DNA from 3 places in the Kocuria sp. KD4 genome. Region 2 is predicted to be linked to each of the others. Evidence: riboswitches for the same ligand, from Rfam matches in the RefSeq annotation. Region 2 holds a riboswitch; each other region holds the start of a gene.

Region 1 (7,655 bases), 380 kb from region 2:
CCAACGCCAACACACCCGCCGGGGCACCCGGCATGGTCTTGGCGAACAGGGGCCCGTCCGGGGTCTCGAGCCAGTAGGCGCGGGCGGTGTCCCCGCCGCTCAGGGGACGGGCATCGCTCACGCGCAGGTCCGCGACAATCTCACCGGGAAGCTCATCGATGGTGGCCATGCGTCTTGTCTACACCATGCCGCACTGCGCACCACCCCGGACGACTCGGTGGCCACAGTGGAACGCGTGGTGGACGGGGACACCCTGGACGCCACGATCGCGGGGAAGTCCACGCGGGTGCGGCTGCTGAACATCAATACCCCGGAGGTCGCGCGGGACGGTCAGCCCGGCGAGTGCCTCGCGGACGAGGCCACGGCCAAGCTTGAGGACCTACTGCCCAAGGGATCCACGATCCACCTGGAATACGACGTGGAACGCACGGACCGCTACGGCCGCACCCTCGCCCGAGTGACCCGCGACGACGACGGGTTGAACGTCAACCAGGCACTCGTCAAGGCGGGCCTGGCAACGCCCATGACCGTGGGCGCCAACAGCACGTACCGGCGAGAGATGGACAGCGCGTACAACGTGGCCCAGGCCATGCAGGTCGGTTTCTTCGACCCGAAGCAGGACTGCGCGCCGCCGGGGGAATCCGCATCCCCCGACACCACAACTTCGAGCACCGCGAGCCCGAGCGCGACGCCGAGTCCCACCCCGTCCTCCACGTCCACTCCCACGCCGACGCTCGAGGCGCCTCCCGCGGTCGTGGAGGACGAGGTCGCCGTGGGCGATCCGGCACCCCAACCCAATCCCGCTCCGCAACCGAACTACAACTACAACCCCGCCCCCGCGCAGCCCGCGGCACCTCAGCTACCGGCCGCGCCCCGGGTACCTGCTGCCCCGCAGCTGCCGGCGGCACCCCACGTGCCCCCGGCTCCCGAGAGTGATGGCGGCTATCCCGGTTACACCGGCCCCCGGTGCTACGAACCGGGAGGAAAGGTCTGGCACCCGTGCTGAGTCGCTGATGACACGCCAAGGCGCGCCCACCCGGACGGTTGACCGGGTGGGCGTCCCTGCTTTTCGCCACGCTTTCGTCACGCGGGTGCACCGGCGAGCCGCCGGATGCACGGCGGCCCGGACTCAGGGTTCGTGACGACCGGGGTTGGCGGTCGCGCTGCGCAAGGGGGACGGCGTCGTCGTCGGAGCGGGTGCCTGCGAGGACGCGGACCCGCCCGCGGCCGGCGCCGCGGCTATCGAGCGCGAGACCCAGTTCTCGGGTCCCAACTCGGGCATCTTCATGTCCTGCACGTCGTGGGGCAGGATGACCACGGCAGGGCCCAGGTGCCCCCGTGCGGTCCATTCAGCCCGCTTGGGAAGACGAGCGCGGCGGGAGGCCGGCGGTTCCGTCATCGTTCGTGGGCCTCGTCACGAGGCTGTGCTACGCTCGCTCGTAACAAAGGATCATGAGTCCCGGTGCGAAGCTCTGGCTAACCGGGCGGCAACCCTCCAGCTGTAGTGGGGTGCCCCAGATGAGGATCCGGCCGCCGCGCAACCGCGTGGTCGGCAAGTACGGCGCTCGGAGCTCATCCTCCGGCGTCCTAACGCCGGAGGATTTTTTATATGCCCGCACCCCTCGCAGCGTCAGAACCCGCGCCCGTGACTGGCCCGCCCACGGGGACGTCCTGGCTGGTCCGGCGCCCGCGCCGCTCCACGCTTGTCTCGTTCGAAGTGTTCCCGCCGCGGCCCACCGCGGACCCGGACACTGTGTGGCGCAACATCGACGCCATGGCCCAGGCCGGGCCGGATTTCTTCTCGGTCACCCACGGTCACGCCGGCCATCACGGCGTCTCCCGCGAGGCGCTGCGCCACCTGCGCCGCACGACCAAGACCCCGGTCATGGCGCACTTCACGTGCGGTGGCACGGACCGCGCGGGTCTCGAGCGCGCCGTGGACCAGTTGCTGGACGACGGCGTTCGCGACCTCCTCGCGCTGCGCGGCGACCCGCCCCTGGGTACCGGGGAATGGCGGACCCCAGCGGGTGGCCTGGGCCGGGCCTCCCAACTGGTGGAGCTGATCCGGGACGTCGAACGACGTCGCTTCGGCACCGGGTTCCGCCCGGGTCAGCGACCGCTGTCCGTGTCGGTGGCGTGCTACCCGTCCCCCGCGCGAGGCCGCGACTTCGAGGCGGATCTCGCGTCCCTGTGGGACAAGCAGGAGGCCGGCGCGGACTACGCGATCACGCAGGTGCTCTACGAACCCGAGGACTACGCCACGTTCCTGGAACGCGCGCGCTCGGAGGGCATCCACATCCCCGTGGTCGCCGGGCTCATGCCGCTGAGCAACCCTCAAAGGTTGCAGCGCATGACCGAGATCACCGGGGTCCGGGTCCCGGAACGCCTCACCCGGTTCCTGCGCGCCGACACTCCCGAGGAACTGCGCCACCGAGGGGTCGCGGCCACCCTGTCCCTGATCGACGACCTCATGGATCTGGGCTGCGCCGGTTTCCACCTGTACACGTTCAACCGCCCCGAGGCGGCGCTGACCATCCTGGAGCACCTGCGGGTCCGGGATGCCGCACGCGAATACCGAGGCCGCAGCCCCGCGGCCTGACCTCCGCACCAGCCCCGGCCGACCCGTGAACCGATCGTGTTGGCTTCGACCGCCACATCCGGGCAGGCCGAAAACCGTTCGTAGCGGCACCACCCACGCTGACGTTCCCCTTACCCCGCCGCGCCGGAGCACACCCGTTGCCGCGGCTCATCACACCCCCTAACCGCCATACCCCACACCAGCTCCGAGGAGTTCCCATGAGCACCCAGCCCGTCCCGTTCCCCGCCGCCACGATCCTGGGCTACCCCCGCATCGGCCCCGACCGCGAGCTCAAGCGCGCACTCGAGTCCTATTGGAAGGACCCGCAACAGCACCCCGCCACCACCGTGCTGGACACCCTCGCCCGGTTGCGTGAGCGCACCGCCACGCGATTGTCCGAACTCGGCCTCACCACGGATCACGCGGTGCCGTCCGAGGGGTTCGCGGTGGACCACGTCCTGGACACGTCCCTGGCGCTAGGCGCGGTTCCCGCGCGGTTCATCGCGGACGGCTACGAGCCCGCCGCCCCGGACACGCCCCGCGGGATCGAGCTGATCACGGCGTTGTCCCGCGGCACCGATCGGTTGGAGCCGCTCGAGATGACCAAGTGGTTCGACACCAACTACCACTACTACGTACCCGAGATCGGCCCGGACACCCCGTTGCGTGCGAACCCCGAGAGCCTCGTGTCCCGCTACCGGACCACCCTCGGGACCACCGGGATCACCACCCGCCCGGTCCTCGTGGGCCCCGTGAGCCTGCTCTTGCTCTCACGCCCCGAGACCACCGATGCCGTCGCAAGTCACCCCCTGCAGCGCCTCGACGACGTCGTGGCCGAATACGCCGCGATCCTGCGAGCCCTGGCTGAGGCCGGCGTCGAATGGGTGCAACTCGACGAGCCGGCCCTCGCCGCGGACGGGTGGAGCGTGGAACGCACCGAACTCGTGGCCGCCCTCGAGAGCGCCTACACCCAACTCTCGAACGAGCAACAGCGCCCCGCGATCCTCGTGACCGTGGGCTACGGCGATGCCGGCGAGGACGCCCAGCTCGCCCTGGCCCACACGAACATCGACGCCCTGGCCATCGACCTCGACCGCGGGGACGTCCCCGGCAAGAAGGCACTCGAGGCATGGGGCGAACGCCCCGTCGTGGGCGGCGTCGTGGGCGGACGCACCGTGTGGCGCACCGACCTCGCGCGCGCCGTCGAGACCCTGGACCGGCTGCGCGCCGCGGCCCGCGGGCCGGTGGCCGTGGGCACCGCGACGCCGCTGCTGCACGTCCCGCACGACGTCGCCCGCGAGACCGCACTGGATCCGGACGTCACCAGCTGGGTCGCGTTCGCGGACCAGAAGGTGACCGAGGTGGTCGGGCTCGCGCGCGGCGTCGAGCACGGCTGGGATGCCATCCGGGACACCCTGGACGAGGACGCCACGATCCGCGCGGCCCGCGCCGAGCACCCGGCAACTCACAAGGCCGAGATCCGCGAGCGCACCGCCGCGGTGCAGGACGCGGACCGCCAGCGCGCGGACGCCGAACAGCGCCGCGCTGCCCAGCGCGAACGTCTGCGCTTGCCCGTGCTGCCCACCACGACCATCGGATCCTTCCCGCAGACGCCGCAGATCCGCAAGACCCGGGCGGACCACCGCGCGGGGCGGATCACGGAGGCCGAGTACACGGACGCGATCCGCGCGGAGATCGCCCACACGGTGCGCGTCCAGGAGGAACTGGGGCTCGACGTCCTGGTGCACGGCGAACCCGAGCGCAACGACATGGTGCAGTACTTCGCGGAGGGCCTGGACGGTTTCGTGACCACGCAGCACGGCTGGGTGCAGTCCTATGGATCGCGCTGCACGCGCCCGTCGATCCTGTTCGGGGACGTCTCGCGCCCCGCGCCGATCACGGTGGACTGGACCTCGTACGCGGCGTCCCTGACCGAGCGCCCCGTCAAGGGCATGTTGACCGGGCCGGTCACGATCCTCGCGTGGTCCTTCGTGCGCGACGACGCTCCGGCCGCCGAGGTCGCCGACCAGGTCGCACTCGCCCTGCGGGACGAGATCGCGGATCTCGAGCGCGCGGGAACGCCCGTGATCCAGGTGGACGAGCCCGCGCTGCGCGAGCTGCTGCCGCTGCGGGCGGCCGAGCGCCCGGCGTACCTCGAGTGGTCCGTGGGGGCGTTCCGCCTGGCCACGGGCGGGGCGGCCACGGACACCCAGATCCACACCCACCTGTGCTATTCGGAGTTCGAGACCGTCCTGGACGCGATCGACGCCCTGGACGCGGACGTCACCACGCTCGAGGCGTCCCGCTCCGGTTCGGGCATCGTGACCGGGCTCGCGGCATCCGACTTCCCTCGGGACGTGGGTCCCGGCGTGTGGGACATCCACTCGCCCCGGGTCCCCACGTTCGAGGAGCTCGCGGGGCGCATCCGCCACGCGGCGCACGAGATCGGCGCCGAGCGCGTGTGGGTTAACCCCGACTGCGGGTTGAAGACCCGCGGCTGGCCCGAGACCGAGGCCGCACTGGACCGGCTGGTCGCCGCGACGGTCACCGTGCGCGCGGAACTCTCCGCCGACGACGCCGCTCGGACGGCCGGCGCGCCCGCAGGTGCACCGGCGAACGTGGACCCGAACGACGCGACGACCGTGTCCGGGAGCGTCACTGTCGCCGCGTCGTCGACCCCTGCCGCGGATACTCCGGCGCAGCGCTGATTCACCCGTAGGAAACGTCCACCCGGTGGCCGCCGCCGCGCGGCCACCGGGTGGACCGAGGAAGGAAGAAGACCATGACCGCAGCCACCCCCGCTCCGCTGGGCACGCCCATCGTCCGGCCCATCCACCACAGTGCCGCGTACGCGTTCGAGACCCTGGCCGACGCCCGCGAGGTCTTCGCCCAGCGCGCGAGCGGTTTCACCTACGCCCGCACGGGTAATCCGAACGTCGCGGCGCTCGAGGCCGAGGTCGCGCGGCTGGAGGGAGGGGAATGCGCGGTCGCGACGTCGTCGGGACAAGCCGCGGTGAGCCTCGCTTTGCTCACGCTGACCGGGCCCGCGAAGGACGCGCACGTCGTCGTCTCCTCGCGGATCTACGGCGGGACGGTGGACCTGCTCACGGACACCCTCGCGGACACGGGCCTGGAGGTCACGTTCGCGGATCCCCGCGAACCGCAGCAGTGGGAGGATGCCCTGCGCCCCGGCACGCGCGTGTTCTTCCTCGAATCCGTGGCCAATCCGCTCACGGAACTGCCTGAACTCGAGGCGATCGCGGAGATCGCGCACCGCAACGGTGTGGTCGTGATCGTGGACAACACCGTGGCCACGCCGCACCTCTACACTCCCGGGCGCCACGGTGCGGACCTCGTGGTGCACTCGGCCACCAAGTACCTCTCGGGACACGGCGGGCCCCTGGGCGGTGTGCTCGTAGACACCGGGTCCTTCGACCCCACCGAGGACCCCGAACGGTGGCCGTGGCTGACCCGCAAGCACCACCGCTGGGGGGACCGTTCCCCCGTGGAGGTCTTCGGTGCCCGGCGAGCGCTGCTGGGTGTGGCCCGGTGCAAGTACCTCAACGACCTGGGCCCGTGCATGGGCGCGACCACGGCCCACGAGATCCTGCAGGGCATCACGACCCTGGGTGTGCGCGTGGAACGCCAGTCCGCCACGGCGGAGCGACTCGCCCTCACCCTGGCCGAGCATCCCGCGGTGGAGCGTGTCCACCACCCCCGCTTCGGGGATCCGCGACAGCAACAGCTGCGGGAGACCGGAGGCTACCGCGGGGTGGGCGGCGTGTTCTCGATCGACCTCAAGGGAACCCCGGAACAGGTCGAGCATGCCGTGAACTCGCTGCGTCTGATCAAACTCGCGGCCAACATCGGTGACGTCCGTACCCTCGTGGCGCACCCCGCGAGCATGACCCACTGCCGCCTCACGCCCGAGCAGTTCCGCGCGAGCGGGATCACCGAGCGGACCCTGCGCGTGAGCGTGGGGCTCGAGGACGAAGCCGATCTCACGGCCGATCTCTTCCAGGCCCTGTCGGTCATCGCCCCCGCGCACGCACCGCAGCCCCGCTCGACGTCGACCACCGCGGCCCACTGAGCTGCCCGCACCCCCCGAAGGAGACCACCCCATGATCCGCACCGACACCCGCCTGCCCGGACTCGCCACGCGCGCCATCCACGACGGCCAACAGCCCGACCCGACCACCGGCGCCGTGGTCCCGCCCATTTACCAGACCTCCACGTTCGTCCAGGACGGCGTGAACCAGTTCCGCACCGGGGGCCACGAATACAGCCGCGGTTCCAATCCCACACGCAGCGGTTTCGAGGAACAGCTCGCCTCCCTCGAGCAGGGCACCCGGGCCTTCGCGTTCGCCTCCGGGATGGCTGCGGAGGACGCCTTGTTGCGCGCGGTCCTTGCCCCGGGGGATCACATCGTGCTCGCCTCGGACGTCTACGGCGGCACGTTCCGCCTCGTGGACCAGGTGCTGTCCAAGTGGGGTATCGAGCACGGCTTCGTGCCGTCCGCCTCCGCGTCCGACGCCGCGGAGACCGTCCTCCCCGGACGCACCAAGGTCCTGTGGCTCGAGACGCCGTCCAACCCGTTGTTGCGCGTCGCGGACATCGCCGCGTGGGCGCAGGTCGCCGACGACGCCGACGCCCTCCTCGTCGTGGACAACACCTTCGCGTCCCCCGCCCTGCAGAACCCGCTCGTGCTCGGCGCCCACGTGGTCGTGCATTCCACGACCAAGTACATCGGCGGGCACTCGGACGTGCTCGGCGGTGCCGTGGTCGTGGGTGACACCGAGTGGCGGGGTCAGCCGCTGTCCGAGCTCATCGGGTTCCAGCAGTTCGCCGGGGGCGCGGTGGCCGGCCCGTTCGACTCGTTCCTCGCGGCCCGGGGGTTGAAGACCCTCCCGCTGCGCATGGAACGGCACTGCTCGAATGCGCTGGAGGTAGCCCGCTTCCTGCGCTCACGCTCCGACGTCCTGGAGGTCAACTACCCCGGTCTCGAGGAACACCCGCAGCACGAGCTGGCTGCACAAACCCTCACCGGCGGATTCGGCGGCATCATCTCGTTCCGGCC
Region 2 (7,655 bases):
GCCACGCCTGAGGCCTCCCTTGTCACGCCCACGCCGAGCGCCTCGAACCCTGCCCCTTCAGGGAGTGCTACACCGGGAGCGACCTCGCCGACCTCCGCCGGTCCCGGGTCCTGAGACGCCCGTTCCCAGCGAGTCCATTGCTATCGGGAGCGGTTCGTCATCGGCCCAGTCCCACGTCCTGGGACGCCCGAGCCCGTCGGCGCCAGGAGCGGATCATCGTCGTCTCAGTCCCGCTCGTCGTCGAGGGCGGCCAGCCGCGCGGCCTTGCGCTTCTCGGACCTGCGCTGCGCACGACGACGCTTGGCCTCCTCACGGCGGGACAGTCCCGGTTCGTCTGCCGATCGTCCCACGGCCGTGGACCCGCCGCGGGGCTGGGACTCCCGCTCGGGCTCGGCGGCAGCGCGCGACGCGCGGCCCCGGAACAGACCCCGGACACCCCGAGCCGTGACCTCGCCGTCCGGGACGGCCGCCCCGGATCCAGGACGGCCACCGGGTGCCGTGCGAGCATCCTGCCCGGCGCCGGGGCCGGAAGCCGAGCGGGAACTGTGCACAGCGCCAGCGGCGGGCAGGGCGTCGTGGTGGGCCACAGCGGCGTCGTCCTCCGGGGCCGAGGAATCCGGCACGGGGAGCTCGTCCGCCTCGGCGCGGGAGCGGGAACGGTAGCCCTCGCGTTCGAGCCAGGGCCCGGCCAGGCACCCCACGGTGGCGCCCACCGCGAGTTCGGCACCGAGCCACAGGAACACATGCCACGCGTGCGGGCCGATGTCCGTGAGCCTGCCGATGCCCAGCGAACCGCTGGAGAGCCACGCGAGCGCGGTCACGAGGCCCGCCCCCACCGCGGCCATGAACACCGCCGTGAGCACGGTGGAGAGCACGAACGTGATCCAGCGCAGGGGCAGGCGGATGGCCATCCAGTCGTCCAGGTGGTTCTCACCCTCGCGGCAGAACCACCACCCCGCGAGCAGACCCGCGAGCACGGGCAACCCCAGGACCGCAGGGGCGTACAGCCACGGGTCACCGGTGGGCAGCGCGGCGAGCGCCGGGAACTGCGGCAGCGGTCCCAGCGTGCTCTGGAACGGCGACACCAGGGTCCCGGTGCCCAGCGAGAAGCCGGCACCGGTGGCCCACGTAAGCGCCCACACGACCATGTTGGGCAGGTACCCGAACTGCAGTGCCGTCAGGGCGGTGTCCCCCGCAGCGCCGGTACCGAGGTCCTGGTAGACCGTGATCACGCGGTCCCAGTTCCACGCGAGCGCCACCACGAACAACAGGGCACCGGCCGCCACAGCGGTGACCGCGGCGAGGAAACCGGCGCGGATCACGGCCCACACGTAGGAACCGGCCCAGCGTGAGTGCTGGCTCGTGCGCTGCAACCAGGACGCGACGTCGGCCCCGAGCACCGCGGCGAGCGAGCGCGAAGCGCTCCACCCGCCCACGAGGGTGCCCAACCCGGCCGGGACCAGGGGCAACAGGGCGGCCGCCACGAGGTCCACCGAGACTTGTTCAGTGCGGCTGAGCCAGCCCACGAGGGCCCCGAAGAGCGCGTACGCGAGCATCCCGGCGAAGAACGGGATCAGGAACTGACCGCGCCAGCACGCCCGGGCGATCCGGCGGCCCGCGATCACCGCGAGGCCGAACGGGATCAGCGTGAGCCCTAGAGGCACGAGCGTGACCGTCCCGCCACCGTCCAGCGACAGGCCCTGGATGGCTTGGATCGTGAGGGGCACGCAGTGCGCGAGCAACCAGACCTGACCGGCGAGCTGCAGGCTCCCGCCCGCGCCCAGGGTCGCGAAGCCCCCCGCAGCCCATACCGCACCCAAGAGCACGGTGCCCAGCAACAGGCCCACCACGGCCACCGCGAGCAGCTCGATCACGCCCTGCAGCGCGAGCGGCATGGGCAGTCCCGGGGAGTCGTCCGGTTCGGGGCGGGGCACGTCGGCGGCGCGCACGGGGGACGAACCGTGCGACGTGAAGCGGTCGCGTACGCCCGAGACCACGCCGGGCAGTGAGGGAAGTTTCATCACCGGACATCTTTTCACGTTCACCCGCGCACCACGGGCAGCGAAGTTAGCCCGGACTTCACCTGCGGGCCACCCCCGGGTGACTCCCCCGTGAGGCGCCGGGCCCACAGTGGGAACCGTGAGAATCGCATTGGTGGCCGAACAGTTCCTCCCCCACGTCAACGGTGTCACTCATTCGGTGATCCGCGTCCTGGAACACCTGCGGGATCACGGGCACGAGGCCATGGTGATCGCCCCCTCCTACGAGAAGACCCTGTTCCTGGGCTCTGTGGACCACGTGGACGGCGTGCGGATCGAACGCATCCCGTCCCTGCCGCTCGCGGGCTATCCCGAGGTCCGCGTGGCGAGCTGCACCGTGAGTCGCATGCAGCGCATCCTGGCCCGTTTCGCCCCGGACGTGGTGCACGTGGCGTCCCCGTTCGTGCTCGGGTGGCAAGCCATCCAGGCCGCCAAGGGTCTGGGTCTGCCGTGCGTGGCCGTGTACCAGACGGACGTGCCCGGTTACGCCGCACGCTACGGTGCATCCGTGCTGGAGACCGCCATGTGGTCCCACGTGCGTGCGATGCACAACAGCTCGACCCTCACGCTCGCTCCCTCCACGGCGTCGATCAGCCAGCTCCACGAGCACGGCGTCCAGCGGGTGCACATGTGGCGCCGCGGCGTGGACACGAGCCGGTTCCGTCCCGCGCTGCGCGATCACGCGTGGCGCGAGCGCGTGGGCGGCGGCAAGCGACTCGTGGGATACGTGGGGCGGTTGGCCCCCGAGAAGCAGGTCGCGGACCTCGCCGCGATCGACGCCCTGCCGGACACCCGGCTCGTGATCATCGGTTCCGGCCCCGGGAAGGAGTCGCTGCGCTCGGTATTGCCCAACGCGCACTTCGAGGGCTTCCTCACGGGCACCGAACTCGCCACGGCCATGGCGTCGCTGGACGTGTTCGTGCACCCCGGTGAGCACGAGACGTTCTGCCAGACCATCCAGGAAGCCATGGCCTCCGGGGTCCCAGTGGTGGCCGTGGGCCGCGGCGGCCCCCTGGACCTCGTGGACTCCTCGCGCAACGGGTGGCTCTACGCCCCGGGTGACCTGGCCGGGTTGCGCGAGCGCGTCCGGGACCTCGCGGGCGACGACGCCAAACGCCTCGCCTTCGCGCGCACCGCCCACCAGTGCGTGCAGGAGCGCACGTGGGGTGCCGTGTGCGAGCAGTTGCTGGGCCACTACGAGCGCGCTCGCACGGTCACCTCCCGGATGCGCGGTACGCGCGGGGCCGGCCTGCGCACCCCGTGAGAAACGCCGCCGGGTGCCAGATGTTACTCAACAGAAGCTTGATTAAGTTTTGATGACATTCTCGGTCCGCGCCTGGCTGGTCCCCCGAATCCACGGATAGGCTCGAAGCAGCTTCACGAGATGCGCCCGCGCAACGACAAGGACGTCACCGCGCGCCCAGAGCTCCAACTCGGCGTACGCCAACCCTCGGTTCAGGGGTGGATTGGATGACGAAGCGGCCGGGGCCACACGTGTGGTTCCGGCAAGCGACCGGAAAAATCAGAGGCCCGACATCATGAACACGACAACCCAGAAATCCCACCCCGACACCCGCGAACAGTGGGTGGACGTCACCGTTCAGGCGGACCCCGCCCGGCACGTGGTGTCCATCACGGGATCGGACGGTCACGAGCACGAGTACTTCGCGGACGACGCCCGTGAGGTCGCACTCGCCGCACAGCACACACGGGGGCGCGGCCAGTGGTGCGCCAAGTACAGCAGACTCCTGGTCCCCGGAGCGTCCCGGGTGACCGGCGGGGTGTCCTTCTACAAGCTGGAGCCCTTGCCCGCGTAGTCCTCACGAGCACGGTCCCCGCGACCGCGAACTCCACGATCGGGTGTGGCCCGGGTCCGGACGGACCCGGGCCACACCCATGTTCTCAGCCTGCTCGGTTCTTGGCGGCCGTGCTCACCGGGCGGTCGCGTCCCGGTCCTGGGCGATCAGCTCGGCGGCGCGTTCACCGATCATGAAGACCGTGATCTTCGGGTTCACCGTCACGAGCTCGGACATCACCGAGGCGTCTGCCACGCGCAATCCGCTCACGCCCTTGACGATCGCATCCAGCAGGAACGCCGTGCGCCCGGTGATGAGCACGTACAGCATGAGCCCGATCGCCAGGATGATGCTCTGCTCGGAAAGCCGCCGGATGCCCTTGTCCACGCCCAAGACGCACGAAGCCACCGCCATGAAGACCCCCAGGGCGGTCAGTGCCGACGGCACCGCCAGGTTTTCGGGGACGCCGAACAGGTAGCGCAGTCCGAAGTTCAACTGGACCACCCCGATCCCCAGGGACGCGGCCACCCCAAGGATGGTCCCCAGCAGCGCCGCGGTGTCCACGGCGTCGCCGGCGGCACCGTGGATCCGGCACCCGATCAGGGGTAGAGAGCGGAGCGGATGCTCAGCGGCATGCCGAAGCCGTAGGCGAAGTAGCCGAAGGCCATGCCCATCAGGGCGTACATGGCCCACCCCGTGAACAGGTTGAACTGGGGTTTCGCGTGGTCCGGGCCCATCTTGATCGTGCCGTGCCTGCTGTCCGCGACCAGGATCACGAGAGCGGCCGTGAGGATGTAGAACCACCCCAGCCGGGAGGCGACCCACGCGACCACGCCGCCGATCACGGCGTCAGCGTGCTCGGGTGCCTCCGTGGCCCAGGCGGACGGCGAGACATGCAGGGTTGCCGCGGCAACGAAGACCCGCCAGTTGACGGGCAACCGGGGTGGCGCAGAGCGAGGGGCCCGGACGGGGCGGGCGGATCCGCGACGGGCGACGAGCCCGGGCGTGGGTGACGGATGGACGAGGAATCGTGTGTGGTCACGTCGGGGATGCGGGTCGGACGTCGGACGACCCGGGGTTGAGGCGCCTTACTACCAGCCGTTAGTCATGGCACGCCACCTCACTTTAGGAAAGGGCCGCGCAGCGGCCGAATGCAGCCGCGCGGCCCCACGAGTACACCCCCCCCCCCGCTCGCCCGGGGCGGCACTGTCAGCCCAGCAGCTTGGCCACGAGGGCGCTCGCGAACTCCTCGGAGACATCCCCGTAGTTCAGGGAGAAGTCCTCGTCCACGAGCGTGGGCAGCAGCCCCGAGCACAGCACCGTGGCGCGCGCGTACAGCCCCGGCAGGGCGGCACCGATGGGCACGGAGAGCAACCGCAGCTCGGGATCGTAGCTGACCAACGCCGTGCCGGTATCCCGCGCCGCGAGGTGCTTGCCGAGCCCCGAGGACACGGGACGGGCGTGACCCGAGACCACGTCCTCCGCGGTGCGGTACGCGTAGCGCGTCTTGTGGTGGTGGTTGATCCGGTACAGCCCCGCCTGGTTGCGGTCGTCCGTGGCCTCCCACGTGGCGTCCGCGGGCACGAAGCGTTCCGCGACCCCGTTGTACTGCATCTCCTTCAGTGGCAGCCCGGCGACGACCGAGGACAATGGGGGCAGGGTGTCGAGCATGACGGGCCCGGCGTCGTAGACCACGTCGCACAGCCCCTCGGGCAGCAGCTTGCTCAGCGCGTCGAGGTCCACATCCTGGAGCATGGTGGTCGCGTGGTCCTCCGGGGACAGCACCACGACCTCACCACCCTGGGCCCCGACCGCCTGCGTCACGGCGTCCTCTTGGTCGGTCTTCCACCCGCCCGTGAGCAGGATGGAGCCGTCCACGAGCTGGGTCAGGGCCGGGGAGCACACCTGCCAGCGGCGCACCGTCCAGTTCTCGTCCCGGATCACCTCGAGGAAACCGAGGGCCTGCAGGTGACCCACGAACCATTCCTCGAAGCGCTCGGAGTCCTCGAGCTGGCGCGCCACGATGGACAGGCTCGACCGCTTGCCGCCACCCAAGAACGTGAGGATGTCCTTGAACGGCGCCCAGGACCCCGGGTACTCGCCCTCGTCCGGGCCGATGAACTGCAGTGCCTCGACCGAACCCGTCTGACCCACCGCCGAGAGCTTGGTGAGCCGGCCGGGGTAGCGCTTGGTGAGCCCGCAGAACTTGCAGCGCCCGAACACCCACGGCGCCTTGGCCTTGGGATCCATGGGGGGCAGGATCACTTTGTGCTTGCCCGTGACCATGCAGGACACGTCCGGGGCCTCGGGCAGCTCGTTGCTGCGCTCGGGGAACATCTGCCCCTCGGCGGACTCCCACCCGGCGACCTCGGGCACGGGGACCTCGTCCACGGTGGCCTCGTGGGGGTCCATGTTGTCGAACGACCCCTGGACGTACTCGTCCGGGATCTCGTCCCGCGTCACCGCGGTGACGGGCCACAACGGTTCCTCCGCGACGTGGACCATCTCACCGTCGTAGCCCAGGGAGCGTTGAGTGATGTAGTAGGAACTGTCCCGCACGCGGAACTCGAGGCGCTGCTTCACGGTGCGCCCGGAACGCAGCACCAGCGTGTAGTCGTTGGGCTTGAGGTGGCCGTCCTCGCGGGCCAGATCGGTCCCGCCCAGGCTCACCTGGAACGGTGGCACCCGGGGTGCGGTGAGCTTGGTGCTCATGAGCTTGAACGAGTGCGGGTTGCGCCACTCGCACTCCACGGACAGGGGGTCGTCGCTGTCCGATGTCACGGTCAACTGCGGGGGCCGCAGGGCCGAGAACCGGTCCACGTCCCCGGGGATCCGCAGCCCGCCGGACAGGGTGATTGCGGGGACCAGGCGGGGTACCAGGGCCGAGAAGTTGTCGTTGACGGTCAGCGCGGGGTCACCGGCACGCAGCACCTGGACGTCGTCGAAGAGCACCCAGCCCTCGCAGACCCCGTTCTCCCCCGGGCCCACCACGCGGTAGTCGGGAGAGGCCGAATCGTCCAGGATCGCGCGGATCTGATCCACCCATTCAGGTTGATCGCGCACCATGATCCGGCACGGCCACGCCGCGGGGACGTGGTCCACGGAGATGAACGTGTCCGAGTACGCGTCCTTGGCGAAGACCACCACGGGCCGCGGATTACGCGTGAGGGTGAGCTCCCCCGCGGTGATCTGCAGCTGCCCGGACAGCAGCGTGTCACTCGTCATGCGGGCGTTGTACGCGGAGATCCCCAGGAACGCGTCCCCGATGTAGGACAGGAACATGGTGCGCGGGCCGACCGTGGTCGCGAGATCCACCTCACGACCGGGCACCAGCCGCTTGGGCACCACGAAACCGAGTTCGTAGATGGGGTTGCCCACGTAGTCCGTGCCGTCCGTGAGGGACAACCCGGGGCTGCGCGAGCCCAGGTGCCGCGTGCCGCGGGCGGCGGCAGCGGCATCGTCGTCGGGGGCGGACTCCCACGCGTCCAACTGGGCGAGGGCGACCTGCAACGCGGGATCGCGCGTGAGGGGGTTGGTCCAGATGCTGCGCAGGCTCTTGGGCACATCGGTGTCCGCGATGTCGAGCCAGAAGTCGATGTAGATCCCGAGCTCCGCCGCGCTCATCCCCTGCGCCGTGGTCAGTTCGAGGTCCTCGAACATCTGGTGCAGTTGCCGCAGCTCGGACGGGCCGAACAGGGTCTGGGACAGAGCGAGGCCCACGGGACGGTGGTTCACGGCGTACGCGGACGGCAACCCGAGTTGGCCGTCGAAGGCCTCGAGCCAATAGCGCAGCGCGTCCCAGTAGGTCTCGGAGTCCTTG
Region 3 (7,655 bases), 990 kb from region 2:
CCCGCCTCGTGGCGTCCGTTGTCGTCGGACAGTGTGGCCACCGCAGTGACGCCAGCTGCTTCGGAGGACGCGCCGTCCGAGGACCGCGGTGCGGCGGAGGAGGTGTCGTGAGTGCTCATGAGGACTGCTTCCCTTCGATCACCTGGGCCACGGCGGCCGCATCGGCGTGTTGTGCGTAGTGCTGCTCCACGATGTTCGCGAGCGCCTCGTCCACGTCCTGCTGCGAGGAGACGTCCCCGGATTCCACCAGGATGGGCCCGACCCTCTCGAGCACCGCGAGCTGTTCGGGGCCCGGAACGGGGTCGATGTCCAGGTGGGTGCGCTGCCAGACCCGCCGGGCGGTGTCGCGATCGATGCTCGCGCCTTCCGCGAGGGTCGCGATCCCCTCCTCCGGGTGCTGCAGCGCCCACTGCCGCGCGTAGGCGTACGTGTTCACCACGTCCTGCGCACCCGTGGGATTCAAATGCAGGAACACCTCCCGCGCGTTGAGGAACCCGTACGTGTTGAACTCCAACTGCCGGTGGAACAGCACGTCCCCCGCCTTCTCCGCGGCGGCCATCACGGGGTCCAGCCCGGACCATGCGGCCACCTGACCGGTGTCCAGCGCGGTGCGCCCGTCCGCGTGCTGCAGGTTCACCACGGTGACGTCCTGTGCGCTCATGCCCGCCGCGCCGAGGGACTGCAGGAGGAAGAAGTACGGATCCGTGCCCTTTGTCGCGGCCACGGACGTGCCCGCGAGGTCCGCCACGGTGCGCACGGGGGAGTCCGGGGTGCGCACGAGCGCGGACCACTCGGGCTGTGAGAACAGGTCGATCGTCCTGATCGGCGAGCGGTTGGCACGTGCGAGCAGTGCGGCGGAACCTGCCGTGGAGCCCACGTCCACGACCCCGGCGCGTAGCGACTCGTTGGCCTTGTTGGAACCGGCCGAGTACACCCACGTCACGGTCTGGCCGTGGGCCCCGGCGACCTTCTCGAGCCAGCCCTTGGCCTTGATGATCAGGGACAGCGGGTTGTAGGTCGCGTAGTCCAGGTAGATCTCGTGCGCGGAACCGCCGGCCACACCGCGGCCCGGACCTTCGCCCTCCATGACGCATCCGCTCAGGGGCAGCGCCAGCGCGGACAGGCCGAGTGCCTGCAGTGCGCGGCGTCGGGACAACTGCGCCATGCGCTCAGCGCTCCACGCCGAGCAGGGCCAACAGGTGGGCGCGCAGCGCGGTGATCTCACTGTCCTCGCGGGAGCGCGGGCGGGCCAGCTCGGGGGAGATGATCTCGGCGATGGTCGCGGGGCCCGTGGCCGTTTCCCGCGCGAGCACCACCACGTGATCGGAGAGCACCAGGGCTTCCTCGACGTCGTGGGTGACCATGAGCACGGTCGTGGGATCGGCGCGGTGCACGTCCAGCAGCAGATCCTGCATCCTGATCCGGGTCAGGGCGTCCAGGGCCCCGAAGGGCTCGTCCAACAGCAGGACCCGCGGGTTCCGTGCCAGGGCCCGGGCGAGGGATGCGCGCTGTGCCATGCCCCCGGAGATCTCCGAGGGACGGTGATTCGCGTGGTGGGACAGGCCGACGAGCTCCAACAGCTGCGCCACCCGCCGCTTCCCCTCCTGGGCGGGAGTCCCGTGGGGCAGACCCAGTGCCACGTTGCGCGCCACGCTGCGCCACGGCAGCAACCGCGGTTCCTGGAAGCCGACGGCGCAGCGCGGGTCGATCTCGCGCACCACCGAGTCATCGATCCGGACTTCGCCCTCGCTCGCCGTGCCGAGCCCAGCCACCGCGCGTAGCAGGGTGGACTTGCCGCACCCCGAGGGGCCCAGGACGGAGACGATCTCGCCCGGACGCACCGTGAAGGTCACGTCCCTCAGGACCTCGTGGACATGCGCTCCGTGGTGTGCGGGGAAGGACTTGCCGACCCGGTCGAAGGTGACCGCCGCGGCGTCGACAGCGGAGTGCGGGCGCGTGAGGACATGACTCAATTCATCAACTCCATCGTTCCTGGCATTAGCACCTTGCCCGCGTGGGGCCGGTTGCTGCGACGTCAACGAGCCAGGTCTCTCAGCCGCTCCGGATGGGAACCCCACCATTGAACGGGCCGGGCGCCCGCGGGTGCAAATCGTGTGACGCGCCGGGGCGCCGTCGTGACGGCCCGTGACCCGGGGCGTTTCCGCGGACCGGTGATCCCCGTTAGGATCGGTGCCACAACGATCACGAGTTCCGACGTTCAGCCCTGGCTTGTCGGACGGCAACCCTCTCCCGTAGCGGGGTGCCCCAGGTGAGGATCGGGCCGCATGGCACACCGCATGCGGCAAGTACGGCGCCACACAAGCGCGCTGGACCCGCAAGGTAGGCCGCCGTAGGTGGTGCACGGGGCGCGGGTCGTGTTCCTGCTGAGGGGCTGACCGAGATGAGCAAACGGATTTCCGTCAACGCGTTCGACATGACCTGCGTGGATCACCAGAGCTTCGGGTTGTGGCGCCACCCGCGGTCCCGGGCCACCGAGTACAACACCATCGAGTACTGGACGGAGCTGGCCAAGCTGCTGGAGCGGGGCAAGTTCGACGCCCTGTTCCTTGCGGACGTGGTGGGCATCTACGACATCTACAAGAACTCCGCGGCTCCGGCCGTGCGTGACGGGGCCCAGGTCCCGGTCAACGACCCGTTCATGCAGGTCTCGGCCATGGCCGCCGTGACCGAGCACCTGGGCTTCGGCGTGACGAGCGCGGTGACCTACGAGCAGCCCTACACCCTGGCCCGCAAGTACGCCACACTGGATCACCTCACCAAGGGCCGCGTGGGATTCAACGTGGTGACCTCCTACCTTCCGTCCGCTGCGGAGAACCAGGGCCTGCCGCGCCAGATTGAGCACGATACGCGTTACGAGATCGCGGAGGAGTTCCTGGACGTGTGCTACAAGCTTTGGGAGGGCTCGTGGGAGGAGGACGCTGTGGTTCAGAACCGTGAGACGGGTGTCTACGCGGATCCCACCAAGGTCCATCCCATCCGGCACAGCGGGGAGCACTTCACGGTTCCCGGAGCGGGGCTCACGGCACCGTCCCCGCAGCGCACACCGCTGATCTTCCAGGCCGGCGCGTCCTCGCGCGGGCAGGCGTTCGCGGGTAAGCACGCGGAAGCCGTGTTCATCGGCGGGTTGCGCCCGGACCTCACGCGTTTCGTGACCGACAAGATCCGCGCCCGGGCCCAGGCCGAGGGTCGCAGCCGTGACGACGTCAAGATCTACGCGATGCTCTCCGTGGTCGTCGCGGACACGGACGAGGAGGCCCAGGAGAAGTACCGCGACTACCTGCAGTACGTGGACCTGGAGGCATCCCAGGCGATCATCGGCGGGTGGTCCGGCGTGGACCTGTCCCAGTTCGACGAGGACGAGGCCCTGAACTACATCAAGACCGACTCCATCCAGTCCTTCCTGACCCCGTTCACGCTGCAGTCCAAGGACAAGCAGTGGACGCGCGAGGAGATCGCCAAGCACTGCGCCCTGGGTGGGATGGGTGCGGTCCTCGTGGGCTCCGCGCAGACCGTCGCGGATCAGCTCGAGACCTGGGTGGACGAGGGCGGCCTGGACGGCATCAACCTGGCGTACCACGTGAGTCCCGGTTCCTTCGAGGACTTCGTGGAGTACGTGGTCCCCGAGTTGCAGAAGCGCGGGCGTTACCGCACCGAGTACGAGGGCAACACCCTGCGAGAGTCCCTCTACGGCGAGGGCCAGCCGCGGGTCAAGGACACCCACCCCGCCGCGAAGTACCGCGGCGCGTTCGTGGGCGAGCCCTCCGTCGCGGACACGCCGTCCCGCGAGTTGGTGGGCTGACACCTCCCTCCGACGACGACGCCGCTCGCGCTCGGTCCCGCAGGTCCGGCAGGGCGGCGTCGTCGTCGGCTTCCCCGCCCGTTGCCAGGGCGGGACCCCCGTGTGAGAGTGGAACGCGTGCAACCCGGCTACGACCACTTGGCGAACGACTACGACAGGGCTTTTCCCGCTCCCTTCCAGACGGCGCTCGAACGGCGCGCGGTGGAGGCCTTCGCGGATCACGTCATCGCGGCAGGGGTGCCCGGCCCCGTGGTGGATGTGGGGTGCGGCACGGGGCACGTCACGGCCGCGCTGTCCGAGCGGGGTCTGCACGTGGTGGGGGTGGACCCGTCCGAATCCATGCTGGGCATCGCGCGCGGATCTCACCCGGAGGTCACCTTCGAAGCCGGCGATGCGAATCCCACGTCGTGGGGTGGTGCGGTGGGGCCCGACCGCCGCGTGGCCGGCGTTCTTGCACGGTTCAGTCTCATCCACGTCCCACCCGCGCAGGTTCCCGGCATCCTGGACTCCTGGGCGGACATGATGGCACCCGGAGGGGTGGTCATGGTGGCGTTCCAAGCACTCGACGGAGGGCGAGCCGTGGTCTCGTTCGATCACGCCGTGGCCCCGGCGTGGCGTTGGCACCCGGACGTGATGGCGGATCACATGAAGCACGCCGGGTTCACGGAGGCCTGGCGCACCGTCAGTCGCCCGGACGTAGAACATCGCTTCCCCGAGTGCCACCTCTTGGCGACACGGTGACCTGATGGGCGGTCATTCCCCCACGGAACCGTCGATGCTCTCGCGCAACAGGTCGGCGTGGCCGCAGTGCCGCGCATATTCCTCGATCATGTGCGTCAGGACCCAGCGGGCGTTCATGTCCCCTCGAGTCCAGCGGGCATCCGGGTCCTCGGCCGTGGAACGAGTGACCATCCCGTCCAGCGGATGATCCGTGCGGGCGGCGAACCTGTCCCACTGCTCACGGGACGTCTCCACGGCGGAGGCCCACATGGACCGCAGTTCCTCGGGGCTGTTCGCAGCGGCCGAGTTCCAATCCCAGTCGGGGTCGTCGGCCCAGTCGATGTCATTCCACGGGGCGCACGGCTCCTGGCCCAGGAGGACGTAGCAGAACCAGTAGTCCTCGACGAACGCCAAGTGCTTCAGCAACCCGCCCAGGGTCATGGTCGAGGGCAGAGGTCGACGCTGCAGCTCAGCACTCGTCAAGCCGTCCGTCTTCCACGCGACCGTGGCGCGCAAGAAATCCAGGAAGCCCATGAGGGTCGTGACCTCATCAGCATGCTGGGGCGGCTCGGGCCTGGCGTCTTCTTCGGGCGTGAGTGAGCTCATGGCCAGAACACTAGTGGGCCCGGGGGGGGGTGCACATGCCCGTCGTATGGTGGAGGAAATGCCCGTGACCCGGAGGGAACCGTGGACGAGGACCTGCTCGGAGTGATCATGCTGTCGTTCAGCACGGTCCTGGTGTGCGTCGTGACCGTGGTGACCGTCAGGGCGGCGGCCGCCGGCTCGCTCGATCGCAACGGGGCGGTGGGCATCCGGACCCGGTACACGCGCGCGTCCGACGCCGCGTGGTCCGCGGGTCACGCCGCGGCCCTTCCGAGGGTGCGGTGGTCCGTTCCCCTGGCCGTGTGTGCCGTGGTGGCGACGATCGTATTGCTCGTTCTGGGGCGGCCCGAATGGGGCATCGTCGCCGGGCTGGTGGGCGTGCTGCTGCAGGTCGCGGTGCTGGTGTCCGCCGTGGGGCCGGCCAACCGCGCCGCTCGGCGGGCCGCGCAAGAGTCGGCTCCAGAACCCCGCGCCTGAGATCGGGGCGCGTCAGCGGCGTCGTCGACGGCGCGGCAGGCGTGAGGAGGGCTCACGACGGGGCGCTCGCGGGAGGCCTTCGCCGGAACGGAGAGCGGCCGGTGCGGGCGGCCAGGTTGCGGGTCAGTGACTCGCTTCGAGCTCCACGAGCAGGACACCGGCGGCGGCCCAGATCCCATAGGCGACCCCCAGGGGCATCCCGCGGCGCAGTACCAGCGTGAGACACGTGAAGGCCCCGGCGTACCCCAGCACCACCACGGCGTACAGGGCGGGTTGTCCCAGGGCCGCCTTGATGCTGAGCGTCGCGGTGACCTCCAGGAGGACGGCCCCGGCCAGGAAGAACCAGGCCATGACGTTGCCCTGCCTCATGACACCCGGTCTCGGCGGTTGCGAACACCGGCGACGGCACGGTCGGGCGCTGTGGCGCTACTCGGGCAGGAGATCAACGCCGGTGAGCCTATCGCGGCGGCACCCGGAGCCATGCCCTGTGACCGAAGTCGGGCGGCGGCTGCCGTTGACCGCGCGGGTGCGCGCGAGCGTCGTCGTCCCTCGAACCGACGGGAGCGAGCCCGTGGACAATTCACCCCGGCGGCCTAGAGTGGTGACACAGCTTACATGGTAAGGCGACTTCCACACACGCTACGAAGGAGTAAACATGAAGGTTTTCGCGCACACGGAGCCGGGTGGAGCAGCCCAGGAACTCGAGGTGGAACGGCCCGAACTGGAAGGCTCCGCGGTCATGATCCGCGTGACCAACTCGGGGGTCTGCCACTCGGACGTGCACTGCCAGGACGGGTACTTCGACCTCGGCAACGCCGGGCGCTACGAACTGACCGCGGCGGGCGCGCAGTACCCCGTGGTGCTCGGGCACGAGATCGTGGGGGAGGTCGTGGCCGCGGGACCGGACGCCACGGTGACGCCCGGGGACACCAAGTACATCGTGTTCCCGTGGATCGGTTGCGGCGAGTGCCAGGCCTGTTCGGAGGACCGCGAGAACTACTGCAGCGGGAAGAAGCGCAACCTCTCGGTGCAGCGCCGCGGCGGCTACGCGGAGGAGGTCCACGTGCCGGACGAGCGCTACCTGGTGCCGCTGGGCGACATCGACCCGTCCTTCGGCGCCACGCTCGCCTGCTCCGGCCTGACCTCCTACTCAGCGGTCAAGAAGATCATGCCGCTGCCCGCGGATAAGCCCGTGGCCGTGATCGGCGCGGGCGGTGTAGGGCTGATGACCGTTGCGGTGCTCAAGGCCCTGGGTCACGAGAACATCGTGGCCGTGGACATGAGCGAGGCCGCGCTGAAGAACGCCCAGGCGGTGGGCGCGTCCGCCACGGTGGCCGTGGGCGGCGAGGACCTCGTGGGCGACATCGTCCGGGCCGGCGGGGAGAAGATTGCCGCGGCCATCGACCTCGTCAACAACGGGGACACCTCCAACGCCGCGCTCTTCGCCATGGCCAACGGCGGGACCCTGGTCAGCGTGGGCCTGTTCGGGGGCCAGTACCAGTTCCCCACCGCGCTCACCGCGTTCAACCTGCTGAACATTCGCGGCAACTTCGTGGGCAGCCTGCCCGAGCTCAAGGAGCTCGTGAAGCTCGCCCAGGACACGGATCTGCCCAAGCCGCCGATCACGGAGCTCCCGCTCACCGCACAGGAGGTCAACTCCGCGCTGGACGGCCTGCGCAACCGCACGTTCAACGGCCGCGCGGTGCTCGTAGCGGGCTGATCCGCACCGGGCCCCGTGCCCACCGTGCACGACGACGCCGTCGCCACCCCGATCTCTGCGGGCGGCGACGGCGTTCGCGCACCCGGGCGAGGAACGGACACTCGCGCCCGCCCCGGGTGGGCGGCACCGAGGGGACGGACGACGCCGCGCCCGGCCCCGCGGCGTCGTCGTCCGGGGCGCGTCAGAGCAGGCCGGAAGTAAGGCGGCAGACGTTCTCCACGAACTTGCGCCCCAGCGAGCGTTTCTCCCAGGCGTCCAGGTCCAAGAGGGTGGAGTTGGCGCGGAACTGCCCCACGACGTCCTCCATCCGGGTGC

Evidence for each region. Region 2 has a riboswitch for S-adenosylmethionine ahead of HBK84_RS09625 (hypothetical protein). Riboswitches for the same ligand answer to the same signal wherever they lie in the genome.
Region 1: another riboswitch for S-adenosylmethionine. It lies ahead of HBK84_RS11280 (methylenetetrahydrofolate reductase); the one in region 2 lies ahead of HBK84_RS09625 (hypothetical protein).
Region 3: another riboswitch for S-adenosylmethionine. It lies ahead of HBK84_RS01425 (ABC transporter ATP-binding protein); the one in region 2 lies ahead of HBK84_RS09625 (hypothetical protein).

Annotation. Positions count from the first base shown of each region.
Region 1 is NZ_CP050449.1:2,520,945-2,528,599, forward strand. Features, by position in the region: gene HBK84_RS11265 (fructosamine kinase family protein) at 1-169, opposite strand, end outside; gene HBK84_RS12710 (thermonuclease family protein) at 218-1,006, shown strand; gene HBK84_RS11275 (hypothetical protein) at 1,130-1,282, opposite strand; SAM riboswitch class IV at 1,449-1,565, shown strand; gene HBK84_RS11280 (methylenetetrahydrofolate reductase) at 1,610-2,599, shown strand; gene metE (5-methyltetrahydropteroyltriglutamate--homocysteine S-methyltransferase) at 2,797-5,286, shown strand; gene HBK84_RS11290 (aminotransferase class I/II-fold pyridoxal phosphate-dependent enzyme) at 5,361-6,668, shown strand; gene HBK84_RS11295 (cystathionine gamma-synthase) at 6,700-7,655, shown strand, end outside.
Region 2 is NZ_CP050449.1:2,137,427-2,145,081, forward strand. Features, by position in the region: gene HBK84_RS09610 (DUF308 domain-containing protein) at 1-114, shown strand, start outside; gene HBK84_RS09615 (DUF6350 family protein) at 225-2,021, opposite strand; gene HBK84_RS09620 (glycosyltransferase family 1 protein) at 2,140-3,303, shown strand; SAM riboswitch class IV at 3,415-3,557, shown strand; gene HBK84_RS09625 (hypothetical protein) at 3,578-3,856, shown strand; gene HBK84_RS12875 (BCCT family transporter) at 3,971-4,399, opposite strand; gene HBK84_RS12880 (BCCT family transporter) at 4,435-4,773, opposite strand; gene HBK84_RS09640 (hypothetical protein) at 5,045-7,655, opposite strand, start outside.
Region 3 is NZ_CP050449.1:317,234-324,888, forward strand. Features, by position in the region: gene HBK84_RS01415 (ABC transporter permease) at 1-119, opposite strand, end outside; gene HBK84_RS01420 (aliphatic sulfonate ABC transporter substrate-binding protein) at 116-1,165, opposite strand; gene HBK84_RS01425 (ABC transporter ATP-binding protein) at 1,170-1,973, opposite strand; SAM riboswitch class I at 1,981-2,072, opposite strand; SAM riboswitch class IV at 2,201-2,315, shown strand; gene HBK84_RS01430 (LLM class flavin-dependent oxidoreductase) at 2,393-3,820, shown strand; gene HBK84_RS01435 (class I SAM-dependent methyltransferase) at 3,923-4,561, shown strand; gene HBK84_RS01440 (DinB family protein) at 4,574-5,146, opposite strand; gene HBK84_RS01445 (SdpI family protein) at 5,228-5,620, shown strand; gene HBK84_RS01450 (multidrug efflux SMR transporter) at 5,744-5,989, opposite strand; gene HBK84_RS01455 (alcohol dehydrogenase) at 6,276-7,340, shown strand; gene cls (cardiolipin synthase) at 7,522-7,655, opposite strand, start outside.